4 regions of the Peribacillus sp. NPDC097198 genome follow, and region 4 is predicted to be linked to each of the others. Evidence: riboswitches for the same ligand, from Rfam matches in the RefSeq annotation. Region 4 holds a riboswitch; each other region holds the start of a gene.

Region 1 (7,532 bases), on a different contig from region 4:
TTCGAACATGTATCGTTTGGCTATAAGGAAAATGAATATGTCTTAAAGGACATATCCTTTTCAGCTAGTCAGGGAGAAACGGTCGCATTGGTGGGCCATACTGGTTCAGGGAAAAGTTCCATCATGAATTTACTGTTCCGTTTTTATGACAGCAATGAGGGATCCATTAAGATTGATGGAAAGGATATTTTGGATATTCCCCATCAAACCTTAAGGGAACATATGGGAATCGTCCTTCAGGATCCTTACTTATTCACGGGAACGATTGCTTCCAATATCAGTCTAGGCCAGGAAAGGATCACAAGGGCCACCATAGAAAAAGCGTTAAAGGATGTTGGTGGAGATAAAGTGTTGCGGCATTTGCCATTAGGGCTTGATGAACCGGTGATTGAAAAAGGTGGGACATTGTCCTCGGGACAACGACAGCTGATTTCCTTTGCTCGCGCCCTGGCCTTCGATCCGGCGATTTTGATCTTGGACGAAGCAACGGCGAGCATCGATACGGAAACAGAGGCCATCATCCAAGAAGGCATGGAAGTGTTGAAAAAAGGAAGAACGACTTTCATCATCGCGCATCGATTATCCACGATCAAGAATGCCGACCAGATTCTCGTATTGGATAAAGGGCGGATAGTGGAACAGGGGACACACGAAGGGTTGATGGAACAAAAGGGGAAATACTATCAAATGTATGAACTGCAGGCTGGACCTAATAAGGGGATGGCTGGATAGATTCATAATATGTAGGATGAGAAAGAAGAGGGGCATTTGCTCCTCTTCTTTCTCATTTGCTCATATAGATTACATTTCCTTGTAAACAAATTCTCGGTATTTTACAAACTCATTCTTCTTATAAAAGTTCCTTGCAATTTCGTTATCGAACCAATAATCCAGTTCAATCCTGTTAATGCCGTTTTCTTTTGCAAAATCAGTAATTCTATCCATCAACGTAGTAGCATATCCTTTTCTTCTTTGACTATCCACTATACTTATTTGATGAACATATACAGATTTATACGCTTTTTTAAAGGCATTTTCGGGAAGGTTTCTTAACTCAATCCAAGCATATCCCAAAGGTTTTCCTTCATCCTCCAACTTCAGGAAAGTGAATTCGTCTCGATGGATGATTCCTTGGAAAAAAGCTTTAACTTCTTGGAAGTTATATGGCTTAAAATAATCAGGATATAAATTCGCATGTAAATCGTGCACGTATTTATTCAATCTAGCAACTAATTCATAATCGTCTGTTCGATCGATTTTCAAATCCTTTTCTCCTTTGAAATATCCTGAATTAAAATCCTAACATTACTTGTTCCTTTTATCCTTCTCATCCGATTATTTAGTAGAAACGGCCTGTTTTTCTGCACTTTTCTTAAGGGCTAAATCAAAGTCCCTGATCAAATCATCAGGATTTTCCAAACCGACGGACAAGCGAAGCAAGCTGTTCGTGATGCCGCGTTTTTCCCTTTCTTCTGCAGGCATGGCCGCATGGGACATTTTAGCCGGGTAAGATAGAATCGATTCGACGGCCCCGAGGCTTACAGCAAATACGGGTAACTCGACATGGTTTACGAACGAGCGGAAAATTTCTTCGCTTTCCAATTCGAATGATAGAACAGCTCCCGCTCCCCTGGCTTGATTTTCCTGGATGCCGTGTTGTGGGTGGTCGGAAAGACCAGGGTAATACACGTTTTTCACTAACGGTTGCTGTTTTAAATATTCCGCAATTCTCTCAGCACCTTTTTGAGAGTGCTCCATCCGGACGGATAGGGTTTTCAGACCTCTCATCACAAGCCAGGCATCCTGAACACCGAGCACCGCTCCAAAAGAGTTTTGGAGGGAACCAAGTCTATCGGCAAGGTCCGGGTCTTTTACGACGGCAAGGCCTGCTACGACATCACTATGTCCAGACAAAAATTTCGTTGCACTGTGCAGGACAATATCGGCCCCGAGGTTTAACGGTCTTTGCAGGGCAGGTGTCAGGAATGTATTGTCTACAAAGCTTAATGCGCCAATGCTTTTGGCGATATCACATACCGCTTTAATATCGGTTACTTTAAGCAAGGGATTGGAAGGCGTTTCAATATAGATTGCTCGCGTATTTGGCTGGATGGCCGCTTTTACACTCTCAAGATCCGTCATATCCACGAAGGTATGTTCGATGTTAAAACGGGTCAGCACGGTTGTTACCATTCGGAATGTGCCTCCGTATACATCTTCAGAGATGACGATATGGTCACCGGCAGAAAGCAGGAGGAAAGCCGTTGAAATGGCAGCCATCCCGGATGAAAAAGCGAATCCGCGCGTGCCTTCTTCCAGTTCCGCAATGATATCTTCCAGTGCTTCTCGCGTCGGATTCCCGCTCCGGCTGTAATCGTATTTGCCAAATTGATCAATGTCGGTTTGATGGAAGGTGGAAGCATGCTGGATCGGAACACTCACCCCACCTGTTGTTGGATCGAATTTATGTTGGTTGTGTAGTAATTTGGTTTCAAAACTGAATTCTTGGTTTGTCATCGTATTGCCTCCTTTTTTACTTGAGCAAATGCCTGCTGCAGGTCTTCGATTAAATCTCCGCTGTCCTCGATGCCGACAGAGAATCGAAGGAGTCGATTGCAAACTCCATTTGCCGTTCTAACTTCAAGAGGCATATCGGCATGTGTCTGTGTCGCCGGATACGTGATGAAGCTTTCGACGCCACCAAGGCTTTCGGCAAATGAAATCAATGAAAGGGACTGTAGAAATGGGTTGACCACCGCTTCATCATTGACCCGGAATGAAATCATGCCGCCACGACCAGGATAGAGAACATCCGTTACACTTTCATGTTCCGTCAAATAATCAACGATAACCTTGGCGTTCTTTTCATGACGCTCCATTCTCAGTGCCAAGGTTTTCATCCCGCGCATCAACAGCCACGAATCAAATGGGCTCAAGACCGCTCCCATACCATTATGGTGGAAAGCAAGGGACTCACATAACTCGGCGCCTTTTGCCACAATCAAGCCGGCCAACACGTCATTATGGCCACCTAGATATTTCGTTGCACTGTGAATCACGATGTCAGCACCAAGTAAGAGGGGCTGTTGGATGATCGGCGTGTAAAAAGTATTGTCAACAATCAATAGTAAATTGTATTGTTTGGCAAGAGCGGCGACGGCTGGAATGTCCGTTTGCTGCATAAGAGGATTTGTGGGAGTTTCAATAAAGATGGCCTTTGTTTGAGGGGTGATTGCTTTTTCAATTTCCTCCAGGCAACATGTATTGACATATTCGCATTGTAGCCCCCATTTTTTAAAGCCATGCTCTAATAAACGATATGTACCGCCATATAAATCTTCGCTACTGATCCATGCATCCCCTGATTTGAATAAGGAAAGGATGGTGGCAATGGCAGCCATTCCCGAACTGCATGCATATCCTTGATCGCCATGTTCTAGTTTGGCGATAGATTGCTCCAATAGCTGGCGTGTAGGGTTTCCTGTTCGTGTATAGTCGAATCCTGTTGATTGACCAATTCCTTCGTGACGGAAAGCCGTCGAGAAGTAAACGGGCGGATTGACCGTTCCTGTCGCCGTTTCACTGCGGTTTCCAAGCTGAGCAAGATAGGTTTCTGTTTTGTACATAATTTTCACTGCTCCTTTTAGTTAAATAAAATAAAAAAAGTCTTCTTTAAGAAGAAGACTTGAATAAGTAGGATAGAGTCATTCTTCTTATCTTCCAAGTTACACAAACTTGTGGAATTAGCACCTTTTCATTGGTTTGAAACAAATGAAGGTTGCTGAGGTGTCATAGGGCCATTCCCTCTACCTCTCTCGATAAGAGTTTTGATTATTCAATTTCTTTTGAATTTACTATAAATATAGGATTCTGTCAAGGACATTCCTAATAGACGGTTATTTGGGACTAGCTATTATGGAACATGTATCAGATTTATCATTATAAAATTACGAATTCAACAGAGTAATAGAACCGGATTCAGATTAAACGGACTTTTCTGAAGGAAAAGGTCATTTGTGTTCCGTTTTTTTTGCTTTACAATAATAAAGTTTGTACAATATATAGGGGATCATATAAAACGTCATTATTCATTACATATACATATTGTTTCTCAGTGGATAGTGCGAATATAGGAGGAGAACACATGGAATATAGAATCGAACGAGATACAATGGGGGAAGTAAAAGTTCCTGCTGATAAGTACTGGGGTGCTCAAACGGAAAGAAGCCGTAATAACTTCAAAATCGGTTATGAAAAAATGCCGATTGAATTAGTTCATGCATTTGCTTACGTAAAACAAGCGGCAGCAAAAGTGAATTTTGAACTTGGCGATCTTTCAGAAGTGAAGAAGGATGCCATCGTTAAAATTTGTGGTGAAATCCTTGAAGGGACGCTTGACGAACATTTCCCACTTGTCGTCTGGCAAACTGGTAGCGGCACACAAAGTAATATGAACGTGAATGAAGTTGTCGCAAACAAAGGGAATAAATGGTTAGAGGAAAAAGGCGAAACTGAGATGCTTCACCCGAATGATGATGTTAACAAAGCGCAAAGCTCTAACGATACATTCCCGACAGCCATGCATATCGCAGCTTATATGGAAGTTGCCGAAAAATTGGTACCGGCCATTAAAGTGCTTCGTGACACATTCGAAGCCAAAGAAAAAGAATTCTGGGATGTCGTGAAAATTGGACGGACCCATCTTCAAGATGCGACACCACTAACTCTTGGCCAAGAAATCTCCGGTTGGAAAGCAATGCTTGGTAAAGATTTGGCGATGATCGAAGAAAGTAGCCAAAAATTATTGAACCTTGCATTGGGCGGTACGGCTGTAGGGACTGGAATCAATACGAAAAAAGAATTCCCGGCACTTTCTGCTAAACAAATCGCAGCGGATACAGGACATTCATTTGTCACATCGGATAATAAGTTCCATGCTTTAACAAGCCATAACGAAATTGTTTATGCACACGGTGCTCTTAAAGCGTTGGCTGCTGATTTAATGAAGATTGCCAATGATGTTAGATGGCTGGCAAGTGGCCCAAGAAGCGGAATCGGTGAAATCGCCATTCCTGAAAATGAGCCAGGCAGCTCCATCATGCCAGGTAAAGTGAATCCGACCCAATGTGAAGCAATGACAATGATTGCGACACAAGTTGTCGGAAATGATGCTACAATCGGTTTTGCAGCAAGCCAAGGGAACTTTGAATTGAATGTTTTCAAACCGGTCATCATTTACAACTTCCTGCAAACCGTTAAATTATTGACAGATGGCATTCATTCCTTCAATGATAACTGTGCGGTAGGAATTACAGCGAATGAAGATAAGATCAAAGAAAATGTTGATCGTTCTCTTATGCTCGTAACGGCATTGAACCCACATATTGGGTATGAAAAAGCGGCTAAAATTGCGAAAACTGCATTCAAAGACAACTCCACTTTGAAAGAAGCGGCGTTGAAACTTGAATTCCTAACGGAAGATGAATTCAAAGCATGGGTTGACCCTGCTAACATGGTCAATAAATAATCAACAGGTAAGCATCCTTCCTCGCATGTAGGGAGGATGTTTTGATGTGTTAAAATGATGGAATAAACGAATACTTAAACTAGATAAATCGAACAGGAGGAATGGTCATGTCTTTATGTCCACTATGCAATGGTCTTAGAAAAATGCATTTAGAATGCCCTAAATGCAGTAGTGACCTTGAAGATCAAGGGAAATTGATGGATTATGCCGATGATTACAGTGCTTATATGGATATTGATACATTGAAAAAAAATGACGGTTTTCCCGAATCCCTTCAAAAGGGACAATGCCCGCATATTATGAAGTGCCCCAACTGCGGACACGATGAAGTGATTTTGGTACAGGAATAGAGTTCTTGAATAATAGGGTGAGACCTAAGAATAATTAATGATCGAGACTTTTTCATAAAAATGAGAAGTCTCTTTTTTATGTGGATCATTTTTTCATGAAAAGGAGGTTACCTAAACTTGGATTTGGAAATTCATAGTGGAAAAATAGAGGGATAGTGGGCTTGTCTCGCCGTATAATGTTATGGTAGTGAGTTATTCGTGGTGAATGGAAAGTAGGGTGGTATCCTTGGCAATGCTCTTATTGGTTATGATTTACTTGGCTTTCATAAGCCTGGGTCTTCCAGATTCCTTACTGGGTGCTGCCTGGCCGGTCATGCAGTCTGATTATGACCAGCCACTGGAGACTGCAGGCTTACTTTATATGATTGTTGCAGCAGGGACCATTTTCTCAAGCTTGGCTAGCGGCTGGCTAAATAAACGACTGGGGACGGGAAAGGTCACGTGTATAAGTGTGGCCCTGACAGCGGTGGCCTTATTTGGCATTGCCTATTCTCCCTCTCTGGCTTGGCTTATTATCTGTGCGATCCCTTTGGGGCTGGGTGCAGGAGCTATCGACGCTGCGCTGAATAACTACGTGGCTTTGCATTATAAAGCCCATCATATGAACTGGCTTCATTGCTTTTGGGGAGTGGGGGCAAGCATAGGCCCAATCATGATGTCTTATTATATGGCTAATCAAGGCACATGGAGAGCTGGTTATGTAACCATTTCCTATATCCAGTTCACCCTAGCCCTTTTACTCGTGTTAACCCTCCCATTATGGAAGCTAGTCTCTCGGAGGGTGCCAATCGATGAACGTAGCGCAGTGAATCCGGATTACTCGGAAGAACGGGTATCCAAGGAAAGGCCGCTTAAAATCAAAGGAGTCAAGTATGCATTGTTCACGTTCTTTTTCTATTGCGGCGTTGAATCAACGCTAGGACTGTGGGGAAGCAGCTATCTTGTGAATAGCAAGGGCATGTCAGCTGCTTTGGCCGCTCAAGGGGTCTCTTTTTTCTATACGGGTATTATGCTAGGACGGCTTATAACAGGATTTATTCTTTTGAAGGTCACCAACCATCAGCTGCTGATCCGATTGGGACAGATTGCAGCACTTATTGGGACGGTACTCCTTATCCTGCCCTTGCCGGTTACGATGTCGCTTGTCGGTTTTGTTATAGTCGGATTGGGCTTGGCCCCCATTTATCCTTGCATGATTCATGAGACCCCCGCCAGGTTCGGTAAAACCCATTCACCGTCCATCATAGGATATCAAATGGCTGTGGCATACACGGGGACCACCCTTTTGCCGCCCTTTCTAGGGTTAATTGCTTCGTACACTACGCTTGATGTATTTCCGTACTTTGCTCTGGTTTATGTGATGGCCATGCTGTTCGGATCTGAAAAGTTGAATGGAATGTTGAAGAAGCGTTGGGCTAATTAAGATCCCTACCTTGGATGGGAGGACTACCTCATGAATCTTTATGAAGTGATGAACGTGAATGCCATATTTTAAAGTCTTATTGCTTCGTGGTAGGCAGGCGATTAGACGCAGGATAATGAAGCTGAAAAAAGAAACGTGGAGCGGGTCGATAGAAGTGGATGAGGTAAGTTTTTGGAATAGAATAGTTCGGCGGATCGTCCATATATGTAGTATAAAGGAGCATGTAATGTGA
Region 2 (7,532 bases), on a different contig from region 4:
ATCAATGCGATTAACCACATCCAGAAAACTGCTCCCGGACCACCAGTTGTGATGGCTATAGCCACACCTGCCAGATTCCCCGTTCCTACCCGGGAAGCCGTGCTGATACAAAAGGCCTGAAACGATGATACGCCTTTCTTATCTGCCGTAGCACCTTCCCCTAGTAACCTAATCATTTCTTTCACCATTCTAAATTGTACGAATTTAGTCCGAAAAGAAAAATAAATGCCCATTCCAATTAATAATATAATCAGTATAGATGACCATAATAAATCATTTGTTTCAGTAATAAACTTTTCTACTATCTCCATTTTTAAACGAACCCACCTCTAATTATTTCAATACAATACCTTTAGAGTTCCCGCTTTTGCAAAATAGTAAACACTTAAGAATAAAGATGACTCCTTATATTATATTTAATTATACTATTTTAATATTATTGAAGAAGGATATTAGTTTTTTGGAACATAAAAGAATTAAAGATTTCATCCACACTTTCCATTCGAAGTCACTTACCCTAAAAAAGCCCTGGCGACAATGCTCCAGGGCCAACATTCATGAATTTACATTCATGATTTTACATTCATGATTTATTGATACTCTTCCACCCATACTATTTTTATTTCTTCTTCGAGAACCGGGGAAAACCTATTAAAATGGCTATGATTCCTGAAATCCCGATTAAGACTGGATAGAAAGAATAGGGTAGGATACTGATAGGAGAGATGTGTGCAACACCGGCAGCTAAAAGTAGTTGTGCCCCGTATGGCAATAATCCTTGAATACTACAAGCGAAAACATCTAGCAAGCTGGCAGATTTCCTGGGATCAATTTCATACTTTTCGGCAATATTTTTTGCAAGTGGACCAGCAATGATGATGGATATGGTATTATTTGCCGTTGAAAGATTCGTTAAAGCAACCAATCCCGCGATGCTGAACTCAGCACTTTTTTTTGATTTGCTTTTTTTCGTCACGAGGTTCAGTAGGTAATCTATTCCGCCGTTATGTTTGATAACCGAAACCATGCCTGCAATCAAGATCGCTAAGAAGGAGATTTCATACATACCAGCCATTCCATCTCCTACTTTTTGAATAACCTCCATTGCATGATAACTGCCATCCGCTAAACCGATTATTCCAGCAAAGACAATGCCGATAGAGAGAACCAAGAATACGTTGATTCCCGCCAATGCTGCCACTAGAACACAAAGGTAAGGTAGAATTTTGACCCAACTGTAGGCTTCTCCAGAAATTGTAGCTTGTTCACCCATCGTCAGAAAACCAAGGATAACACATGTAATTACCGCAGCAGGTAAAACAATAAAAAAGTTCACTTTGAATTTGTCTTTCATTTTCGTTCCCTGTGTACGTACAGCTGCTATAGTCGTATCCGAAATGAAAGAAAGATTATCACCGAACATTGAGCCACCAATGACCGCAGCCATAGAAAGGGCAACTGAAATATCCGTCTGTTCACTAATTCCTACTCCAATTGGTGCTAAAGCCACTATCGTTCCCATACTTGTCCCCATAGATAATGAGATAAAACAGGCGATAATAAATAACCCCACCATTAATAGATTTTGCGGAACGATCGAAAGTGCAAGATTCACCGTAGATGCTACGGCTCCCATCCCATTTGCCACTTCCGAAAAAGCCCCAGCCAATAGGAATATGACAACCATCAACATAATATTTGAATCCCCGGCACCTTTACAAAAGATTTCTACTTTGTGATTGAATGATTCCTTTCGATTCATTGCCAGTGCCACAGCAGATGCAATGGCAATGGCAACAATCACTGGAAATGTGTAAAAATCTTTTGTAATCACACCTGAACCTATAAATAATATCAAAAAAACGATAAACGGCGTTAAAGCCCATGGATTCCCTTTATTGTCTAAACTCATGATGTACACCTCTTTATTATTTTTGCATGGTATTGGATACTCTTTTTGGACTCTCTAAATTTTCCGGCATCCCTTCATTTTAATATAAGCATGATTAAAAAATAGGAACACACCATCAAGAACAGATTCCTATCCTATGAGTACAAAAAGACCTCTTCCGTTTTAATACAAGAAGAGGTCTTTTAATCTATAAACACTCCTCTTATCTTTCAGGTCAATCGCCTGCTGGATTTGGCACAGCACTCTAAATAAGTCTGCTGCCGAGACATCTTCGGGCCAGTCCCTCAGTCTCTCTTGATAAGAAGTAAGAAATATTCATTTTTTTAAAGCAAATATAAGAGTACAGCATTTTAAGAGTTTTCGCAAGGTAAAGTATTAAAGATTTTTACAAACTTGTTGAATGCATTGGTTTTTAGTCTTCGTGGGCGTAAAGGTAGCTAGTGTGAAAGCAAGTGACACTTTACTCTTCTACACTGATGGGTACCACTTTGCCATCTTCTACCGCTCCGACAACGACTTTTGCTGCGAATCCACCATTTTCGTCAATCGAAGGTATATTGTAAATTTTCTGTTCAGGTGCCGTATTTGTCAGCCCATCCTGCATATGTTCACGGATGGCTTTCACATCCTCGACTGTTCCTGCCGCTTTCATTGCCTCCACAAAGGCATACATAGCAATGTAATTCAACCCCACTTCAGAACTAGCATCTTCCTTATAAATTTTTTTATATTTATCAATGAATGCTGGTGCTGCTTCTTCATTGGAGTCGATAAGCGGAAGCACACCAATCGAACCTTCCAATGTTTCGTATGAACCGGCAATTGGCTTCATTTGATCCAGTTTCGCCTGGTCCATGATAATAAAACCGCCTTTAAAACCTAGTTCTCTTGCTTGTTTTGCAACCTTGGCCGTAGGCTCCGACGCCCCACCGATGAAAAGGACATCAGGCTTTTCTTTTAAAGCATTTGTAACAGTCGTGAAGAAATCCGTTTCTTTAGAGAAATCAATTGAGGCATTATACACGACTTTACCACCCTGCTTTTCCCAATGTGGTAGTAGGTTTTCCGCCCAGTCTTTCCCGTACTGGGAAGATGGTGGCAATGCCGCGATTTTTTTGCCGAAGTTTTCCATTGCATACGTAGAAAACGGTTCAATATACCCTTCATAATTTGGCGGGATCCTTACCGTTAATGAATTTCCGCTTTCCGTGATAGCTGGTTCACTCGAATAGGCACCGATGATAAATTTCTCTTTTTCGTTAAAAACCTGTAGGGCCTGTATCCCCCCGCTATGAGGAGTGAAAATAATCGGAGTTTTGTATTCCTGGATTAAACGTTTAGCATTTGAACCCGTTTCATTCGGTAAGTACTTATCATCCAATGAAACCAGATTGAGCGTATATTTTTCCCCTTCCACTTCGAACCCACCGGCATCGTTTATTTCATTTACAGCCATCTCCATACCATTTAACGTTCGTTTTCCATATAAGGCTGCTGCTCCACTCAAAGGGCCGCTAAAACCGATATTGACAACATTCTTCCCTTTACCGGCCTTTCCTCCCCCACTTGATGCAGGGCTGTCTCCCTTGTTACACCCCACTAGTGCCGTTAGGACGAGTAATAGCATTACAAAGAATACACTCAACTTTTTCATAAAAATCCCCCATTCATTTTTAAACTCTTATGCTCCGATATAGGCTTTCCGTACTTCATCGTTAGACAATAATTCTTTTGCGGTCCCTTCAACGACAATTTCCCCATTTTCAAAAACATATCCTTTATCTGCAATGCTAAGAGCAGCATTCGCATTCTGTTCGGCTAGTAGAACGGTTATTCCTTCCCGGTTTATTTCTTCGATGACTTGGAACATCTGTTCAACAATCAAAGGAGCGAGGCCCACAGAAGGTTCATCTAGCATCAAAAGCTTCGGTTTAGACATCAAAGCCCTGCCAATGGCCAGCATCTGTTGTTGTCCACCACTCAGGCTTCCGGCTTCATCATGGAGTTTTTCTTTTAAAATAGGAAATAAATGATAGACATTTTCCAACGAGGACTTGATTTCCATCTTTTTTTTTCGATGTACGTAAGCTCCCATCTTCAAGTTTTCCTGGACAGTCATCTGAGGAAACAGTTTCCGCCCTTCTGCACATTGCACGATTCCAGCTTGGACATTCTTATCCGGAGCCCTACCTCCGATAGCCAGTTCCTCAAAATGAATTTCACCCTGAGCCAGCTTGCTTATGCCGCTGATAGAACGGAATGTCGTGCTTTTACCTGCTCCATTCGCCCCCAATAGAACGACAATTTCTCCCTTTTCCACTTCAATATTCACTTGCTTAATCGCAGTGAAGCTCCCATAACATACAGTAACATCAGTTAACTTAAGCACTAGCACTACCTCCTAAATAGGCTTTAATAACCGCCTCATTCCCCCTGATTTCTTTTGGAGTGCCCTCAGCAATTTTTTTCCCGTAATTCAGGACCATGATATGGTCAGCTAAGTTCATGATCATATGCATCTTGTGCTCGATCAAGCAAATCGTGAAGCCTGACTGATTTAACTCCTTGATCAGTTCTGTAAGCCCTTCTGTTTCATCAGGGTTTATGCCGGCAGCCGGTTCATCAAGAAAGATGATTTCCGGATCCGTCGCAAGGGCAAGGGCAATCGCCGTCCTCTTCTTTTCCTCTTGAGAAATACTCGAGACCATCTTATTTGCCGCATCCATTAAGCCGACAATTCTCAAAACTTCCATCGCTTTATCACGACAGGTCTTTTCCTCCCGTTTTAACCTCTTCGTCCTTAGGATAGCATCTACCAAATTCGATTTAGTGCGAAGCCTATGTCCGACAATCACGTTATCCAAGATGGTGGATTGTTCAAAAAGACTAGTCGTTTGGAATGTTCTTGCTATGCCAAGTCCCGCTATTTCATTGGCAGGAAGCTTCGTGATGTCTTTCCCTTTGAAGAGGACTGCTCCAGAACTTGGACGATGGAAGCCGCTGATCAAGTTGAAAAACGTAGACTTCCCGGCTCCATTAGGCCCGATAATCGCATTGATCTTTCCTTTTTCAATGGTGAAATCCACATTTTTTACAGCTGCCAATCCCCCGAAACTCTTTGTTAAATTCTTCGTTTCGATAAACATCTTCATCCCTCCTCCGCATTAACCGGAACGTCCTTACTCATAATCAGTTGTTTCTTATCTCTTCGTTTAATTTTCCAATCAAAGAATGCACCCGAAATACCGCGTGGATAGAAAATGATGATCAACGTAAGTAAAGGTCCAAAGATCAACATTCGATACTCTTGGAGAAATTGTAGATTCTGGGATAGTATGACGAGAAGCAAAGTTCCAACCAAAGGTCCCGATAGAGTTCCTATTCCGCCGACCAGTAGATACATCAACAAGTCGAACATTATGGCCGTAGACCCGATATCCGGTCCGATAAACCGCACGAATGAAGCATATAAGGCACCTGCCAAGCCTGCAAAAAATGTAGAAAGAACAAATGCGGTCAACTTATTCTTCATCGTGGATATGCCTATCGTTTGGGCAAGTTCCTCACTATTCCTGATGGCCATATAGGTTCTCCCTGTCAACGAATGAACAATACGATACATGACCAAAATGACGCCAAGTAGGAAAATGAGCACCAAATAATATTGTGAAGCGGCCGTCTCGAAAGTGATGGGTCCGATATTTCCAGGGGCCGGAATCCCAATCAAGCCTCTAACTCCTTCTGTAAGACCTTCCCATTTATCGATGACCAGGTAGATGATATATCCGACGCATAAAGTATAAATTGCGAAAAAGTGTTCTTTTGTTCTCAATGCTATTAATCCGACCAAAAAACCAAGCGCCCCTGAAATTAGGCAAGACAAGACCAGTGCCAACCAAAAGTTCATTCCCGCTTTTACCGTCAATAACCCCAATGAGTACGCCCCAATGGCAAAGTATCCAGCATGGGCAAGCGAAAGATAGCCCGTATAGCCCGCTAACAGATTAATTCCATATACCGCGATTGCCCAGATGAAAGACAACGTTAACATATGAACGTAATAGTCATTCTGCGCGATGATTGGAAATAAAAAGGCCAGGATGATCAAAATTAAGATGACATTTCGTTTTGATAAGATATTCAAACTACCTCTCCCCCTTTGCGAAAAGACCCGTCGGTTTGACCGTTAAGATGACTACTAAAAGGAAGAAGGCTATGATATCCTTATAATCATTGGATATATAGGTTGCGCCAAGGCTTTCACTGAATCCAAGAATATATCCACCAACGATTGCACCTGGAACGCTTCCCATCCCTCCTAGGATGATAATCACGAAAGCCTTTAATATCACTAAATGACCCATGCCTGGAAAAACTAGATTGATGGGAGATGCAAGGGAGGAAGCAATGGCGGCTAGCCCCCCAGAAATCATGAAGGTCAGCATGGCAACTTTATTGATGTTAATCCCGACTAGCGAAGCCCCTTCACGACTTTGGGACATCGCGATGATCGTGGAACCTGTATACGTCTTCTTTAAGAACAGATAGAGAACCGACATGACCACGATTGCCGCCACAATAATCAACAAACGTTGCATCGTGAACGTCAAGCCCATGATATTGACTACTTGTCCATAAGGAGATTGCATGGTTTGAAAATCAGCTCCCCAGACAAATTGTGCAAAGGCTTCAAGAAAAAGTAAAATTCCAATGGCTGCAATTTTATCATGCAACGGTGGAGCATCCCTTAACAAACGGAATACGAATCTTTCCAATAAAACCCCAAGAAGGCCCACGACAATGACGGACACGAACATAGCAATCCAGTAATTCAGCCCAGATAACGTCATCATCGACAACGTGACATACCCTCCTATCATATAGAGAGCACCATGGGCAAAGTTAGGGATATGAAGAATCCCATAAACCAATGTCAACCCAAGGGCAACTAGGCTATATACGCTTCCGATCGTTAAACCATTAAACAATTGCTGAACTAAAATCTCCATTTCCTGCCTCCCTTATCCCAATGAATTGTTCGTAGGTAATCCTTTACTTTAATACAACACCCCTAACCATAAGGAACTCTTCTCCATGACCCTATCGAATTGTTAATGCCAGCCTTTTTGTTAGCGCTTTCATTATTTCATCGCGTAATCCATCGAAAGGCTACCCGCTTCTTCTGTAACCTCGTTTCGACCCATTTTTCCGTAATCTTTATCTACTTTTTAAGTTGTCTGCGTCCCATTTTATGATTTCATGAATACTATCTTCATATCTGTCAACTGAATAACGCTGTGCAATCGTCGGAAACGTTCCACAGTCACCTCACATTCCCCATAGATCATTTGTAAAGCATTTCCTTAATAACAATGCAAGTACTATGCCATCTTGAAAAAGCCATACTAAGTCACTTTACGAAATAAGAATGATTCACTTTTGATTCAAATAATTGAATCCACATGGCATGACCATCATTCACTTTTGACTGAATGAACCACTTTTGAATTAGAATGGATTGTCTTTGCAAAAATAGATTTTATCCAGATGACTACTAGGGAAGAAATGAAAAGGGGCATTCCCCTTACGGAAATCCCCCTTTGCTTACCTATTCTTTTCA
Region 3 (7,532 bases), on a different contig from region 4:
CGTCTGCCCGGTGTTTGGCAGATTCATTCAAGTTCTTCTCCATTTCAGTCTCCGGAACCAAGCGGGGAACTGGAACAGGTTTTCCGTTCTCATCGATGGCAACAAAGGTCAAAAAGGAAATAACGCATAGATTCCGTTCTCCAGTAAGTAAGTCCTCGGCAACCACTTTTACGATAATTTCCATAGATGTCCTACCCGTATACGTAACGAAGCTTTCTAGGCATACTGCATTTCCTTCATGAATGGGATGCAGGAAATCGACAGAATCGGTCGATGCCGTAACGACATTACTTCTAGCATGGCGCATGGCAGAAATGGCCGCAACGTCATCAATGTAAGCCATTAATTTCCCACCAAACATTGTACCGATATTATTTGTATCAGGTGGTAGAACTAGACTCGTTTTTATAACCAAAGAGTCCGAGCAATGTTTTATTTCTTCCATGGTGACTGCACTCCTTTATGTCCATTTTCTCACTAGTTCACTTTAACGAATTTTGCGCGTTAAAGCAATAATCATGATTATTACCCACATTTTTCTCATCTCTCAATAGGTAAGTACTGCTTATATAGTCTTTCCTAAATCAATACATATATAAAAAAAACTCACCTATTGGCTGAGTTTTTTTAGTTTGGCCTTCAACTCTTCAATTTGCAATAAATGCCGTTTCTCATGCAAACCGACAAACGGAATCCACTGCTTCAAACTTAAATCTTTAAACAAGGGGTGTGGGAATGACTTCTCTTCCAAGTCATTCTCCTTCGCTTGGGAGATTACCTTTTCCAATGCCTTACGTGAAGAGGCGAGCTTAGCTTTTACTTCAGCTAATGTTTGGAACTTCTCTGACGGAATGACAAATGGAGGCGCGTCCACTTTTACGTCACGATTTAATGTATACTGGATCGGTTTATCATCTACTCGATTGCTCTCGCCACTTGCCAGTGTATCGGCAATTCCTTTTGTTACCGCCCTCTCCATTAGAAATAGATGCTCCAATACCTGAATGATGCTCCAACGTCCATCTTGGGGATGTGCATTTACCTGTTCATCCGATAACCCGTTCACTGCCTGGAGAAGTTCTTCCCTGATTTTTGTGTTTTCTTCCACTCTACCAGCTCCTTATTCACTTTTTTATAATTATTCCACCGAAGGGATAAGTTGTAAAATATAAGGTTCTTTATTAAAGAAAAACCGCTCAAAAGTTGTCTATTTTTTTAAAACCTCTATGATAATCATAAAGGTTTTTTTGCTTTTAAAGACAACTTTCAATTTACCATAGGAGTGATTAAATATGAGCGGGGGACATATCCCTTTCAGCCACAAGGGCCGTAGCACCCTGACAGCTGCACCATCAAAAGGAAGCATTCGGTCAATGTTGAAACAAATATTCAATCGTATCCCATCCAGATGGAAATTTTCAAGTATGATCATATGCATAATGATTTTCATTTCCATGCTTGAGTTTTCCATCCCACAACTTACGCAATATACGATTGATGATGTCATACCTGGGAAAGAATATGACTCATTGATTTGGGTAGGCATAGGTATCCTCTTTGCGGCCATATTGTTAGCTTTGCTTAATTATGTGAACGGCTATATCGTATCTAAAGTGGGGCAAAAAGCGATCATGAATTTACGAAATGAAATGTATGACCATATTCAAAAATTGGATATGAAATTTTTTGATAAAAATAGAACGGGTGACTTAATGTCCCGGCTCACGAATGATGTGAACCTGCTTCAACAACTCATCTCATCAAGCATGCTACAAGTTATTACAGATACGGTCACCTTCTTTGCCATCGCAATCTATATGCTGTTCATCAATTGGAAACTGACCGTGGTCCTTCTCATTACCTTTCCGTTCATGTTCTATCTGACACGTGTATTTGGTAAACGAATCCGCCTCTCATTCAGAAGCGTGCAAAGTTCGGCCGGCGATGTCAGCAATCAGCTGCAGGATTCCCTTTCCGGCATACGGCTCATCCAATCCTTCACTAATGAAGAATTTGAATCAAAACGATTCGCGGACCGAAATCATGAGAATACGGTAGCAAACATCAAATCAGTTCGACTGAGGTCCATGTTTGGCCCGCTCATAGATTTAATGAATAATTTAGGTCTGATTGCCGTGATTGTATTTGGTGCCTGGCAAGTGATGCAGGGAGAATTTACGATTGGATTAATCGTGGCATTCCTGGCTTATCTCAGGCTTCTGCAAAGTCCAATCCGTAATTTCAGCCGTGTAATCAGTATCGTGCAACAATCGGCTGCAGCTTTTGAACGGATCACCGAAATAATGGAGACACAACCTGGAATCCAGGACAAAAAGACAGCAATTAATGTTCCCAAAATCACGAAACAAATCGAATTTCAAGGAATTGATTTCGCTTATGTCGAGGGGGTACCAGTACTCCGAAATCTTAACCTGATGATAAAAGCAGGACAGGTAACCGCTCTTGTCGGCTCATCCGGGGCAGGGAAATCAACGATTACCAGCCTTTTAATTCGTTTCTATGACCCCCAACAAGGGACAATAAAAATGGATGGCCATGATATTCGTGATCTCACCCTCAAATCTTTACGGAGCCAAATGGGGGTTGTTTCGCAAGACATCATTTTGTTTACCGGGACCATCCGCGATAATATAACCTATGGTAAACTCGACGCAACGGACGAGGAAATTATCGAAGTGGCTAAGGCGGCATATGCTCATGATTTCATCAAGACGTTCCCAAAAGGATATGACTCACAAATCGGAGAACGTGGGGTCAAACTTTCTGGTGGCCAAAAGCAACGGATTGCCATCGCCAGGGCCCTTTTGAAGAATCCCCAAATCATCATTCTCGATGAGGCGACGGCATCGCTCGATACGGAATCCGAACATCTGATTCAGGAAGCGTTATCCAACCTATTAGAGAACCGGACTTCAATCGTCATTGCCCATCGGTTATCAACCGTTCAAAAGGCAGATCAAATTGTCGTTCTTGAAAAAGGGGTAATTCAAGAAAATGGAACGCACGAACAACTGCTACTAAATAATGGTCGCTATCGGCAGCTCCATGACTTACAGTTTCCACAGGCGGAGGCACCATCAGAAACATAACCAACCAGAAATCCGCCCCCGATAAATAAACCTAAAAGGGCATGGAAATCAAGTTTCCATGCCCTTTTATCGTTCTTATTTAAAATCATATTTATCTAAGATTCGATTGGTTATAAGCTGATAGCCTTCTTCATTTGGATGAATTTCATCACTGAAGTATGCTTTTTTATCTTTGTTTTCGAATAAATCGTTTGTAGGGATATACTTTAGTCTACTATCCTTGTCCACCATCTTTTGAATCGAATGATTATAATCACTAATATGGTTTTCTAATTTCAAGTCGTCTTTATTGGGGTTATATAACCCTATCACCAAGATATCAGCTTTATTATTTTTCTTTAGAAGCTCAGAAAGAATTTTATCTAAATGTTGTACATACTCTTTCTTTTCATCATTTATCTTTTGATCATTGATTTTTTTTAAGTTTCCACCATTACTGTTAATTAAATCATTGATTCCGATATAGACGATAAATGTGTCAGCCTTATCCAATTTTGTGTTAATCTCAAGATCTTCGAGCTGTTTAATGACACCGTCCGTTTCCTGACCTCTAATACCATAATTCCAGAATTGGACTTTTTCTGAATCGGAATCATTCGTTTTATGTTTCAAGTCATCAATATATCCTTCCCCTTCTTTATCGCCCTTTCCATAAGTCAAAGAATCTCCAAATGCCATGACTCTTTGATCGTTTTTCGCATCTACTGCCTGAAACGCATAGGCAACTAAACAAATAACAAGTACAATAAAAAATAAGCCAACGATTTTCTTCATTTGTTTTGCTTCTCCTTTTGTATTCACTAGGAAGTATTTTATTTTTAAATACCCAAAAAGAGGACAAGCCTAACATTTGAATAACTTAATAAAAATTAAATTGCATGATGCACCTGTACTGGTGATTGGAATGCCATAATAAATGGATTGGAGCTTAATGATGAAGGAGTTTACAGAATTCAGGGAAGCAGTATTTGAGGATTTGCCTAAAATTATCGAAATTTACAATTCTACAGTACCTTCGAGGATGGTCACTGCGGATACAGAACCAGTTACAGTAGAATCACGGCTCAAATGGTTTGAGGAACATCATATTCTCAAACGGCCATTATATATGATCATACATGATGGAAAAACAGCTGGATGGATGAGTTTTCAATCTTTTTATGGTAGACCCGCATATGATTTTACCGCTGAAATTAGCATCTATATAGATGAGGAGTTCCGTGGGAAAGGAATTGGACAACTTTCAATCCAAAAGGCTATAGAGGCGAGTCCGAAGATAGGGATTAAGACACTTCTTGGATTTATTTTCGCACACAATGTACCAAGTATTAAGCTTTTTTCAAAATTCGGTTTTGAAAAATGGGCGCATTTACCGAAAATAGCAGAACTCGATGGAGTGGAACGCGATTTGGTCATTCTTGGTAAACGTGTCACTACATGACTTCCATTGCAAAAGGCGATTGCCTGGATTTGAATGGTCTGGGATGTACTGATTATTCGCGACAAACTCCCAGGAATTTTATATGTGTGACCGCATTCAATAAAGAATCCAACTCTTGACTTGCTTGAATGGTCATCCTGCTTGTCAAACCATAATTTTTTGCTAACATAATCATTTCTTTTCGTTTTTCTTCAATTTTTTCAACTGTTGTTATATGAGGAGGCTTCAATATAATCACTTCCTATTTTTCAATTATTTTACATTTTTATCATAACCAAAGCACTAGGCGAAATCAATCATTTTACATGTTTTAAATATGTTATTTCACTAGTGAAATGTGACAAAATACCCATTATATTTTTATATTTTGTACTTTTTATGTCAGTTCAAAGAGAAAAAGCATTCGCTTTTACACAGCAAATGCTTTTTCTCTTTGATTGTTCACTATAGGTTAACTAAGTCATGCACTCTGGAGGTGACTCATTACCTGATCTATCTATAACGATCTTATATTCATCTTCAAGAGCTTTTAATGGAGCATCATAGAGATGCTTTTCATCAGAGGTTTTGTATACACCATTTGATAATAGTTCTTCTATCAACAATGCTCTCCTCTGTTCTTTTTTCTCGAAAAACTCTGCCATATGAATGGCCCCTTTCCTTTTATTCATATTTTCCACATATAATGCCCCTAATCTTATAGGCTTTGCTAAAGCCAAAATATATATACCTGTTGTATGGGATTCTTAAACCCTATTTGACAAAAATAAAAACCCCTTCTAATCCAAGAAGAGGTCGACAGAGGTCCGTTCGTCTCTTCTTATCTTCCAAGCGATTGCTTGTTGGAAGAAGCACAGTTCCCCGATGGGTCTGTTGCCGAGGTTTCATAGGGCCAAGTCCCTCCACCTCTCTGGATAAGAATACAGAATATAAATGATTTTGACATGATTTTATCCCACTTGCAAGGATAAGTCAATTACATTCAAATAATTTTTAATTTTTATATTATTTTTCCGTGTGCCCTTTTAGCACAAGGTAAGACCATATCCCTATTTTGCTAATAACTATATTTCCCTCCAATTGACCGTGGGTTAGGTATGCTCCATTTACCATTGGGGATTTTATCCTACTACCCCTTTCACGCCACAAAATACTCATAAAATTCTATTGGATTCAAAGGTTGCATTTTCCTTTTTATCTGATATGATGACAATAATCACATACGAAATACCACTAGGGGAGTCTTCTATAAGACTGAGATGGAATGATGTTCCGGACCCTTTGAACCTGATCCGGGTGATGCCGGCGGAGGAAAGTGGATGATATCGTCGTCGTATATTTGACTTCATCCATCTGCCCCGTTCCGTTTTCAGGAACGGGGTTTTCGTTTAATTGAATAATAAACTGCTAGGGGAGCCATTAATAGGCTGAGAATCAAACCCTTTGTACCTGATCTGGTCATACCAGCGGAGGAAAGCAGGTTGAAAAAGGGATTCGTACATTCCTAGAACAGCCGCTTTCTATATGAAAGCGGCTGTTCTTCATTTTTGGACACTCCCCTCCTTTGTATGTGAATGAATTATAAGGGGGAAAAATCATGACGAAAACCCAAATGAAAACTTTCAGTGCTAGACTCCACGAACGTTCAAAAGAAATTTGGAAAAAGAATCATACTCATCCTTTCGTTCAAGCAATTGGAAACGGGACACTATCAGAAAAGAAATTCGCCTATTACTTAAAGCAGGACTATATCTATCTTATGGATTATGCCAAGCTTTTTGCCTTAGGGACCATCAAGGCCACTAACCTTGAGATCATGACCAAATTTGCGAGTATTTTAAATGAGACTCTACAGGTAGAAATGGATTTGCATAGGAGCTACTGCAAGGAGTTCGGAATTAGTTCTGAGGAATTGGAAAATACCGAACCCACTCCGATTACCCTTGCCTATACAGGTTATATGCTCAATGCTGCCCATCATGGAACTTTAGCCGACCTTATTGCCTGCTTACTTCCTTGTGCCTGGGATTACTATGAAATTGGCTCGATATTAAAAGAACAAAATGGTACAGCACTAGAAACAAATCGTTATATCGCTTGGATTCAATCGTATGCATCCCCCGAATTCGCAGATGCGCACAAATGGTTGGCCAAGCTGTTAGACGAACTGACGGAAGATATGCCTGAAAGGGAATTGAAAAGATTAGAGAAACACTTTTTAATGACCTCCCGATATGAATATTTATTTTGGGACATGGTTCACAACGAACAGGTTTGGCCGCTTTGAATGCTAGGTACTGGTAACTTGTTACGGAAAATGACGTTGACTAGCTTGTTCACGGCCATCACTACACTGACTAGCTCATTCGTTTACATCCCTGTTGGTTTTGCGAAGGTGTTTCCTATTCAACATGTAACCAACGTCATGACAGCCGTTATGTTGGGGCCGGGTTTTGCTGTGACACAGGCCTTTTTAGTATCCCTTCTCAGGAACATGACAGGTACAGGTTCCATTTTTGCATTTCCGGGCAGCATGGTTGGTGCCCTGCTGGCGGCCTTCCTCTACCAAAAAACAAGAAGGATGGGACACGCCTGCTTGGGAGAAATAGTGGGGACAGGCATTCTCGGATCCATCGCCTGTTATCCGATCGCGCTTTTATTATTGGGAAAAAAAGCGGCACTTTTTGGTTTTCTGCCAGCTTTTCTTCTTAGTTCTTTAACGGGCGCAATTATAGGCTTTCTTTTATTGAAAGTTCTCTTAAAAAATCATTATATGAAGGGGTTTTTTTATGAAAAGGGCACTAACGATCGCCGGATCTGACTCTGGGGGCGGAGCCGGCATCCAAGCTGATTTAAAAACATTTTCGGCCCATCGGGTTTATGGCATGTCTGTTATCACCGCCGTTACGGCGCAGAATACCTTGGAAGTTCGATCTGTACAGCCCATCGATCTCGCTGTGATTACCGACCAAATTGCGGCC
Region 4 (7,532 bases):
ATTTATACCTATACATTCATACATCTTTAATTAAGGGGGCGATGATTTGCGAGAAATTGAGGTTTTTATTGATACTGAAGAGATAGCGGAATTCTTTTACCAAGAATTATTAAAGCGGGGCTATCTTCCAAAAGAATCTGAAGTTGAAGATCTTGCTGACATCACATTCGAATACCTTCTTGAAAAATGCATTATTGATGAGGAAGTCGATGAATGATGTATCATCAATCAATGGGCAGTTTTCTTGCCATTACTCCTTAAAATCAACTAAAAAGACGGCGGGTTTCCGCCGTTTTGCTGCGTTCCACCGATCACTTAAAGAGTGTTATATCCTACTTCCTGCAGTAGATAAAGAAGTTCTATTTTCCTAATATGGGGTTGGTATGTTATAGTAATTGGGAATGTCATTTCAACCACTTCAAGGAGGGAATTTTAAGAATGAGCGTACATATTGGTGCTAAAGAAAATGAAATTGCGGAAACGGTTTTGCTTCCTGGGGATCCGTTACGTGCAAAATATATTGCTGAGACGTTTTTAGAGGATGCTAAATTATACAATGAAGTTCGTAATATGTTTGGGTATACAGGAACTTATAAAGGAAAACGTATTTCCGTTCAAGGTACAGGAATGGGTGTCCCTTCGATTTCGATTTATGTAAATGAATTGATGAATAGCTATAATGTCCAAAAACTTATCCGGGTTGGGACAGCTGGTGCCATTCAAAAAGATGTGAAGGTCAGAGATGTAATCCTGGCTATGAGTGCCTCTACAGATTCACAAATGAACCGCATGACATTCGGTGGCGTTGATTTTGCTCCTACTGCTGATTTTGATTTATTGAAAAAAGCTTATGATGCAGGGGTGGACAAAGGGTTGCAATTGAAAGTCGGAAACGTATTTACCGCAGATCAATTCTATAATGATAATAGTGAATTGGAAAAGTGGGCCAAGTACCAAATCCTTGCTATAGAAATGGAATCGGCTGCATTATATACACTTGCTGCTAAGTTTGGTCGTAAAGCATTATCCGTTTTAACGATTTCCGACCATCTTTTAACAGGTGAGGAAACAACCTCCGAAGAGCGCCAAACAACATTCAATGAGATGATTGAGGTTTCTTTAGAGGCAGCGATTCAAGACTGACTATAAACGTTATCATTTACGGGTAGCCAGGAATAGAAGAAACTAAGATATTTAGTTTCTTCTATTCCACGGAGTCCGTATTTTTGCACGTAAATAGAATGTGGATAAAGAATTGGTCTCTATAAGAAAGCTGGATTGGAGCAAGATGGTAGGCACTTACATATCATTCAAAAAATTTGATAACTAAAGTTTTCCGATTTGCTAGAAAGCTGATAAAATAGGATGTATTAGTTAATATTGTCATGAAGAATGAAAGTGGTGAGGCTTCAGTGGAAGAAGAAAATCAACAACAGCCCAAAGATGAAGGCAAAATTGTGAAAATAAAAAAGTTTACGTTTATTATGGGGATTTTCTTACTCATATTTTTGACAGCAGGGATAACTACAATCGCGTTGACCTTTGGCGATGAAAAAGTAGAGTCACTTGCACCGAGTAATCATCCTGAATTTGAAAAGTTATATTCTACATATGATACGATCAAAGATAATTATTATGAAGAAATCGATGAGAACACGCTCGTGGATGGAGCTATAAATGGAATGATAGAATCGTTGGATGATCCTTATTCCTCTTATATGGATAAGAAAGAAGCCTCCAGTTTCCATGAGAGCATCTCTTCTTCCTTTGAAGGAATAGGTGCTGAAATCCAAGAGAAGGATGGACAGATCATGGTGGTTTCCCCTATTAAAGGATCACCAGCTGAAAAAGCCGGAGTCCGGCCTAATGATATTATACTAAGTGTCAATGGCAAAAGCCTTGATGGCTTAAGTTCTTCGGAAGCTGTCTTGAAAATCAGGGGGAAAAAGGGAACAAAAGTGGAACTTGCCATTTCAAGGGCGGGTGAAAAGGAACCGATTACTTTGTCCATTAAGCGTGATACCATTCCGATTGAAACGGTTTATTCAGAGATGCTTGATGATGGGATTGCCAAAGTGCAGGTTACAAGTTTTTCTGAGCATACGGTGGAAGAGCTGAATACGGCACTTGAAGACATGGATAAAGAAAAGATGAAAGGCCTAATATTGGACTTACGTGGAAATCCGGGTGGATTGCTTGACCAAGCGATCGCGATGGCAAACTTATTTATCCCGAATGGGGAAGTCATCCTTCAGGTCGAGGATCGAAAAGGAAAAAGAGAAGTCTATAAATCCCAGAATAATGGTGAGTTGAAGCTACCAGTGGTCGTATTAATTGATGATGGAAGTGCAAGTGCATCTGAAATCGTTGCCGCCGCTGTTAGTGAATCTGCGGGTATTCAGCTTGTAGGGGTAAAATCATTCGGGAAAGGGACCGTGCAAAAAGCCGCAGACTTTGATGATGGTTCCAACTTTAAGTATACAGCACAAAAATGGCTGACTCCGAAAGGCAATTGGATCCATAAAAAAGGGATTGAACCGGATATAAAAGTCAAGCTTCCCGAGTATGCCAATCTTCCATATATCTCTCCTGATAAAGGATTGAAAGTATCGGATTCCTCGAGTGAAGTAGAAGCAGCGGAGAAAATGCTGAAAGAAGCCGGGTATAATCCAGGAAAAGTGGATAAGTATTTCGATGAAGAAACAAAGGTAGCGGTCAAGGAATTCCAAAAGGATCATAAGATCAAAGAAACAGGTGTCATTAAAGACGATACAACCGTTAAATTGATGGAAGTCATTAGGGATAAAATCCTTAAAAATGATACTCAAGTGAAAAAAGCGGTGGAAGTATTGAAAAAGAAAATCAAATAATCTTTTATAAAAACAAGCGGCCTATCAGCAAGCATTTATTGCTGATGGGCCGTTTTTCGTATGCTTGACTTAGGTGTGTGTGTAATCCATAAGGTGACCATGGAAGAAGTACCAATGGGTGGGGAATGGAAGGGTATCCATGATGAAGTAGAATTTGAAGAAAACGAGCGGTAAACCCTGCTTGAGGAACATGAACTTTCATACAAGGCTAAGAATGATTACTACCGAAAAGCGGCAGAAAAATCAAAGAAGGCTAGATGCCACTCTGACTAAATTCTGCGATTATATCTATCAAAAAGAACCTCGTCAGAATAAATATAACAGGAGCAACTGAATGGGTTTCCAAGGTTAATCGTGAAAAGAATGAAGGGGCTGTCTAATAAGTCCTTATTCCAGTGAATTTCGCAAAAACAAAGAGGCAGAAATGTTGTTAAATCAACGTTTCTGCCTTTTACTATTTATTCAATTTCGGTGTGTAATTACACCTTTTGGGACAGCCCCTTGATTAATCCTTTATAAATAATTTCATTTTACAAAAAGCGGGATATTACTCCTGTAATCAGGTGAAATGATGCCATTTTCGGTAATGATGCTTGTAATAAGAGAATGGGGCGTAACGTCAAAAGCAGGATTGAATGTCTTCACATTTTCTGGTGCTATCCTGACTCCTTGTATAGAAGTGATTTCATCCCCATTCCTTTCTTCGATTGGGATGGAGATACCCGACTCGAGAGATAAATCGAATGTACTTGATGGTGCTGCTACATAGAAAGGAATATCGTAATGCTTAGCTAATATCGCCAAACCCAATGTACCAATTTTATTGGCTGTATCACCGTTTGCCGCAATACGGTCTGCTCCGACTATAATGGCTTCGATTTTTTTATGATGAATGGTGTGGGCTGCCATATTATCCGAGATTAATGTAACGTCCACTCCAGCTTGCATAAGTTCCCATGCGGTGAGTCGTGCCCCTTGCAAGACAGGTCTCGTTTCACAGGCATAGACCTTTATAGGAAAGGTTCTTTCCTGGGCCAGGTGGAAAGGTGCGAGGGCTGTTCCGTACCGTGCAGTGGCTATCCCCCCAGCATTACAATGGGTTAAAATAGAATCACCCTCGTTGAATAAAGACAATCCGTATTCACCAATTTTTCGGCACATCTCCACATCCTCTGAAAATAGCTTTTTTGCTTCAGCAACAAGAGCGCTTTTGGCTGAAGCGATGCTATTGGCTGCTTGTAGAGTATTCTCCATTCTTTTCAGTGCCCAAAAAAGGTTGACCGCTGTTGGTCTTGAAGAAGCGAGTGTAGTAACATGTTTCGTGACATTGTGTTTAAATTGCCATAAATCCGTGGTATTTTCCTGGATTGCACCAAGAGCAACGCCAAATGCTGCAGTTAGCCCGATAGCGGGGGCACCACGGACCTTCAAGGTCAAGATGCTGTCATATACATCTTTAACCGTAAAAAGTTCAATGAATTCTATTTTTGATGGCAAGGCCTGTTGATTCAATAAGGTAATATGGGTATCATTCCATTGGACGGAATAGGGTAGTGGCGTTGTAGTTGTCATATGTATATCTCCTTATAGGGCTGAATAGGAAGGCAATGTATATTGCTTTACGGCTTCTATCACTGCTGGAATATTCAGTTCTTTCCGATTTTTGATTATATGGGCCCCGATTTTCAAGGTAGCCGTTTTAGCTGTAATTCTAGTTTCTTTATTCTCAATGCCATTTAAATCAGCAACATGAGATAGGCCAATGGTTCTTCGAATTAGTTCACATCCTGCAAAGCCATATGCATCACCTTTAAACTTGTTGAGTACATATGGAAGATAACCTTCGATCTTACTGTAAGGACTTTTATTTTCAGAATTCCACAGGTTCGTATATGTTTCTTCAAATGTATTCCAAAATTCCTGAAGATGAGTAAAGATTTCTTCCTTCCCAGTGGCCTCGCGTGTTACTGCCTGGAATAGGAGATTCGCCATGTATTGTCCAAGGTCAAATCCAACAGGACCATAAAAAGCGAATTCAGGGTCAATTACCTTTGTTTCTGTATCACTTGCAAATATACTTCCCGTATGTAAATCGCCATGAAGAAGGGCCTCCTGCTCGGATTCGAAGCTTTGTTTTAACTTAGCCACTTCCAGTATTAAATCAGCATCTTTCCATATAGACTTGGCAGCCTCCAGCAACTCAAGCTCAAACTCGCCTGGATGTTCCTCCAAAAAAGGATCCGTGAAAATGAAAACCTCAGTAATCTTGCAGAGTTCTGGATTCGTGAAGTTCCGGGCAACCTCTTTTTTCGCTGCCGGTTCCAAATGAAAATCAGACGTATAAAAAGCGGTCTTTGCAACAAATTCACCAATGTGTTTGGATAATAGAGGGAAATGATCTCCTTCAATTAATCCGGTCCGGGCGATTTTCAAGTGTGATAAATCTTCCATGACGGTGATTGCAAGCTGTTCATCAGAATAATAGACTTGTGGGACAAGTTCGGGACAATAGCTTCTGAATTGAATTAATGCATTCGCTTCGATAGCCGATCTTTTTAAAGTCAATGGCCAGCTTTCACCAAGAACCTTTGCGTAAGGAACTGCTTGTTTGATGATAACTCCTTTATTTGTTACGGGATTTGTAACGTGAAAAACATAATTTAAATTTCCGTCACCGATTTCATTACATAGTAATGAGTCATCTGAATGCAGTAACCCAAGTTTCTTCGTTAGGTCAATTGCCGTTTCGTTTGTCAATAGCTTGAAATTTGATGGTTGAGTCATTGTTATCCCTCCAAGTACATTAAAAAATATGAAAAAGCCCCTTTCCCATAGAAAGAGGCAGAAGCTTCACTTCGAACCTCTTATCTCCCAGAAAGAATTCTTTCTGGTGGATTTGGCACCGTGCTCTGTGGATATAATCCGGCGGAATTCCCGCCCCATTTCACAATGGTATTACAGTCGGTTGCTGGGCTTCATAGGGCCTTTATCCCTCAGCCTGCTCTTGATAAGAGTATTGTATTTATTTTCAGAAAATTAATCTCGAATGAATGATATCAATATTTCAAATAGTTTGTCAATGGTAAATTAATAAAACTCCGGCCGCCGATCTTCGAAAACGGGTATTTTATTTCTTGCTTCTCCTACTTTTTCTAAGTCAAGGGTGCCGAGTAGAAGTTCTTTTTCTTCACCAGCCTCACAAATGATTTCTCCCCACGGGTCGATGATGATGGAATGTCCGGCAAAATGATTATTTCGGTCAGAACCGGAACGATTCACAGCCACAACGAAGGCTTGGTTTTCTATTGCCCGGCTGATTAACAGTGCCCTCCAATGATGGAGCCTAGGCTTTGGCCACTCGGCGGTCACGAAGATAACCTCCGCACCTCGTACCGTATGGGCCCGTTGCCATTCCGGAAAACGGATATCATAGCAAATGAATCCGGCGCAAATCTTTTCATCGAGGGAGAATAAGCCGTCTTTTTTGCCAGGTTGTAAGTAATGGTGTTCATCCATCAATTGAAACAGATGGAGTTTATCATATTCTTTAACCAGTTTGCCTTCTTTATCGATGATGAGCATTGTGTTATAGATGCCTTCCTTAGTTTTCTTTGCAATCGAGCCACCGATTATGTTAATTCGGTGTTTTTTTGCAAGGGCTTTTAGAAAGGTAATGGTTTGTTCTGCTTCTTCGTCTGCAATTTCATGTAATCTCGTTAAGTCATAGCCGGTTGTCCATAGTTCCGGCAGCATGACGATGTCCGGTTTAGACTGTACAGCTTTTTCAATCCATTGTTCTGCCACCTGGAAATTTATATCTGGCTGTCCAAAGGCAATGTCCATTTGTAAACAGGCGATTTTCCATTTCATCATTTAAAACCTCCATATGTAAAAAAGTACTTTACAAGATTAAGATAAACATATATCATTTGTGACTATAATTTCAAGAAATTTCAGAGAAGGTGCAAAGATGGTGCAATTCGAAAAATCCAGACTTCTTCAAGAGCTTCCAAAGCAGTTTTTTGCTTCTTTAGTCGAAAAAGTTAATAACATAACATCAGAAGGCAAGGATGTCATTAATCTTGGGCAGGGAAATCCAGACCAACCGACTCCTGAACATATCGTGAAGAGCCTGCAGACAGCAGCAGGAAATTCCATGAATCATAAATATTCTCCTTTTAGGGGGCTTCCCTATTTAAAAGAAGCTGCGGCCCTCTTTTATGAACGTGAATATGGCGTCAAGCTAGATCCTAAAACGGAAGTGGCGATTCTTTTCGGTGGAAAGGCTGGTCTAGTCGAATTACCGCAATGCTTGTTGAATCCAGGCGATACAATTTTAGTGCCTGATCCGGGCTATCCAGATTACCTGTCAGGTGTAGCGTTAGCCCAAGCTAAAACGGAAATTATGCCCTTGACCGAAGAAAATGATTTTCTTCCCGATTATAAGGAAATAGATAAAGAGGTTTTTGACAAAGCGAAGATGATGTTCTTGAATTATCCCAATAATCCCACAGGAGCATCGGCGTCAGCAGAATTCTTCGAAGAAACGGTTTCCATGGCAAAAGAACACTCGATATGTGTGGTCCATGATTTCGCATATGGTGCAATTGGGTTCGATGGGAAAAAACCGGTAAGCTTCCTTCAAGCAGAAGGATCAAAAGA

Evidence for each region. Region 4 has a riboswitch for S-adenosylmethionine ahead of mtnK (S-methyl-5-thioribose kinase). Riboswitches for the same ligand answer to the same signal wherever they lie in the genome.
Region 1: linked by a shared signal. The riboswitch ahead of ACIQXQ_RS04110 (methionine biosynthesis PLP-dependent protein) and the one ahead of mtnK (S-methyl-5-thioribose kinase) in region 4 are both predicted to bind S-adenosylmethionine.
Region 2: linked by a shared signal. The riboswitch ahead of ACIQXQ_RS17165 (Na+/H+ antiporter NhaC family protein) and the one ahead of mtnK (S-methyl-5-thioribose kinase) in region 4 are both predicted to bind S-adenosylmethionine.
Region 3: linked by a shared signal. The riboswitch ahead of ACIQXQ_RS05360 (Fur-regulated basic protein FbpA) and the one ahead of mtnK (S-methyl-5-thioribose kinase) in region 4 are both predicted to bind S-adenosylmethionine.

What each region holds. Positions count from the first base shown of each region.
Region 1 is NZ_JBIWDO010000002.1:219,653-227,184, forward strand. It holds gene ACIQXQ_RS04095 (ABC transporter ATP-binding protein) at 1-732, shown strand, start outside; gene ACIQXQ_RS04100 (GNAT family N-acetyltransferase) at 802-1,263, opposite strand; gene metC (cystathionine beta-lyase) at 1,336-2,517, opposite strand; gene ACIQXQ_RS04110 (methionine biosynthesis PLP-dependent protein) at 2,514-3,626, opposite strand; SAM riboswitch class I at 3,711-3,825, opposite strand; gene fumC (class II fumarate hydratase) at 4,145-5,527, shown strand; gene ACIQXQ_RS04120 (hypothetical protein) at 5,635-5,877, shown strand; gene ACIQXQ_RS04125 (MFS transporter) at 6,104-7,300, shown strand; gene ACIQXQ_RS04130 (hypothetical protein) at 7,529-7,532, shown strand, end outside.
Region 2 is NZ_JBIWDO010000011.1:28,055-35,586, forward strand. It holds gene ACIQXQ_RS17160 (alanine/glycine:cation symporter family protein) at 1-311, opposite strand, end outside; gene ACIQXQ_RS17165 (Na+/H+ antiporter NhaC family protein) at 620-1,912, opposite strand; SAM riboswitch class I at 2,112-2,216, opposite strand; gene ACIQXQ_RS17170 (ABC transporter substrate-binding protein) at 2,373-3,572, opposite strand; gene ACIQXQ_RS17175 (ABC transporter ATP-binding protein) at 3,594-4,301, opposite strand; gene ACIQXQ_RS17180 (ABC transporter ATP-binding protein) at 4,294-5,058, opposite strand; gene ACIQXQ_RS17185 (branched-chain amino acid ABC transporter permease) at 5,061-6,056, opposite strand; gene ACIQXQ_RS17190 (branched-chain amino acid ABC transporter permease) at 6,058-6,921, opposite strand; gene ACIQXQ_RS17195 (sigma-54 interaction domain-containing protein) at 7,517-7,532, opposite strand, start outside.
Region 3 is NZ_JBIWDO010000002.1:464,897-472,428, reverse strand. It holds gene ACIQXQ_RS05390 (acyl-CoA thioesterase) at 1-445, opposite strand, end outside; gene ACIQXQ_RS05385 (DinB family protein) at 611-1,108, opposite strand; gene ACIQXQ_RS05380 (ABC transporter ATP-binding protein) at 1,293-3,110, shown strand; gene ACIQXQ_RS05375 (DUF459 domain-containing protein) at 3,186-3,884, opposite strand; gene ACIQXQ_RS05370 (GNAT family N-acetyltransferase) at 4,042-4,551, shown strand; gene ACIQXQ_RS05365 (aspartyl-phosphate phosphatase Spo0E family protein) at 4,604-4,780, opposite strand; gene ACIQXQ_RS05360 (Fur-regulated basic protein FbpA) at 5,007-5,270, opposite strand; SAM riboswitch class I at 5,369-5,472, opposite strand; TPP riboswitch at 5,777-5,882, shown strand; TPP riboswitch at 5,951-6,043, shown strand; gene tenA (thiaminase II) at 6,149-6,838, shown strand; gene thiW (energy coupling factor transporter S component ThiW) at 6,839-7,372, shown strand; gene thiD (bifunctional hydroxymethylpyrimidine kinase/phosphomethylpyrimidine kinase) at 7,341-7,532, shown strand, end outside.
Region 4 is NZ_JBIWDO010000004.1:343,102-350,633, forward strand. It holds gene ACIQXQ_RS09465 (YozD family protein) at 47-217, shown strand; gene deoD (purine-nucleoside phosphorylase) at 439-1,143, shown strand; gene ACIQXQ_RS09475 (lmo1851 family serine protease) at 1,413-2,870, shown strand; gene mtnA (S-methyl-5-thioribose-1-phosphate isomerase) at 3,396-4,442, opposite strand; gene mtnK (S-methyl-5-thioribose kinase) at 4,455-5,660, opposite strand; SAM riboswitch class I at 5,732-5,884, opposite strand; gene ACIQXQ_RS09490 (carbon-nitrogen family hydrolase) at 5,958-6,740, opposite strand; gene ACIQXQ_RS09495 (pyridoxal phosphate-dependent aminotransferase) at 6,841-7,532, shown strand, end outside.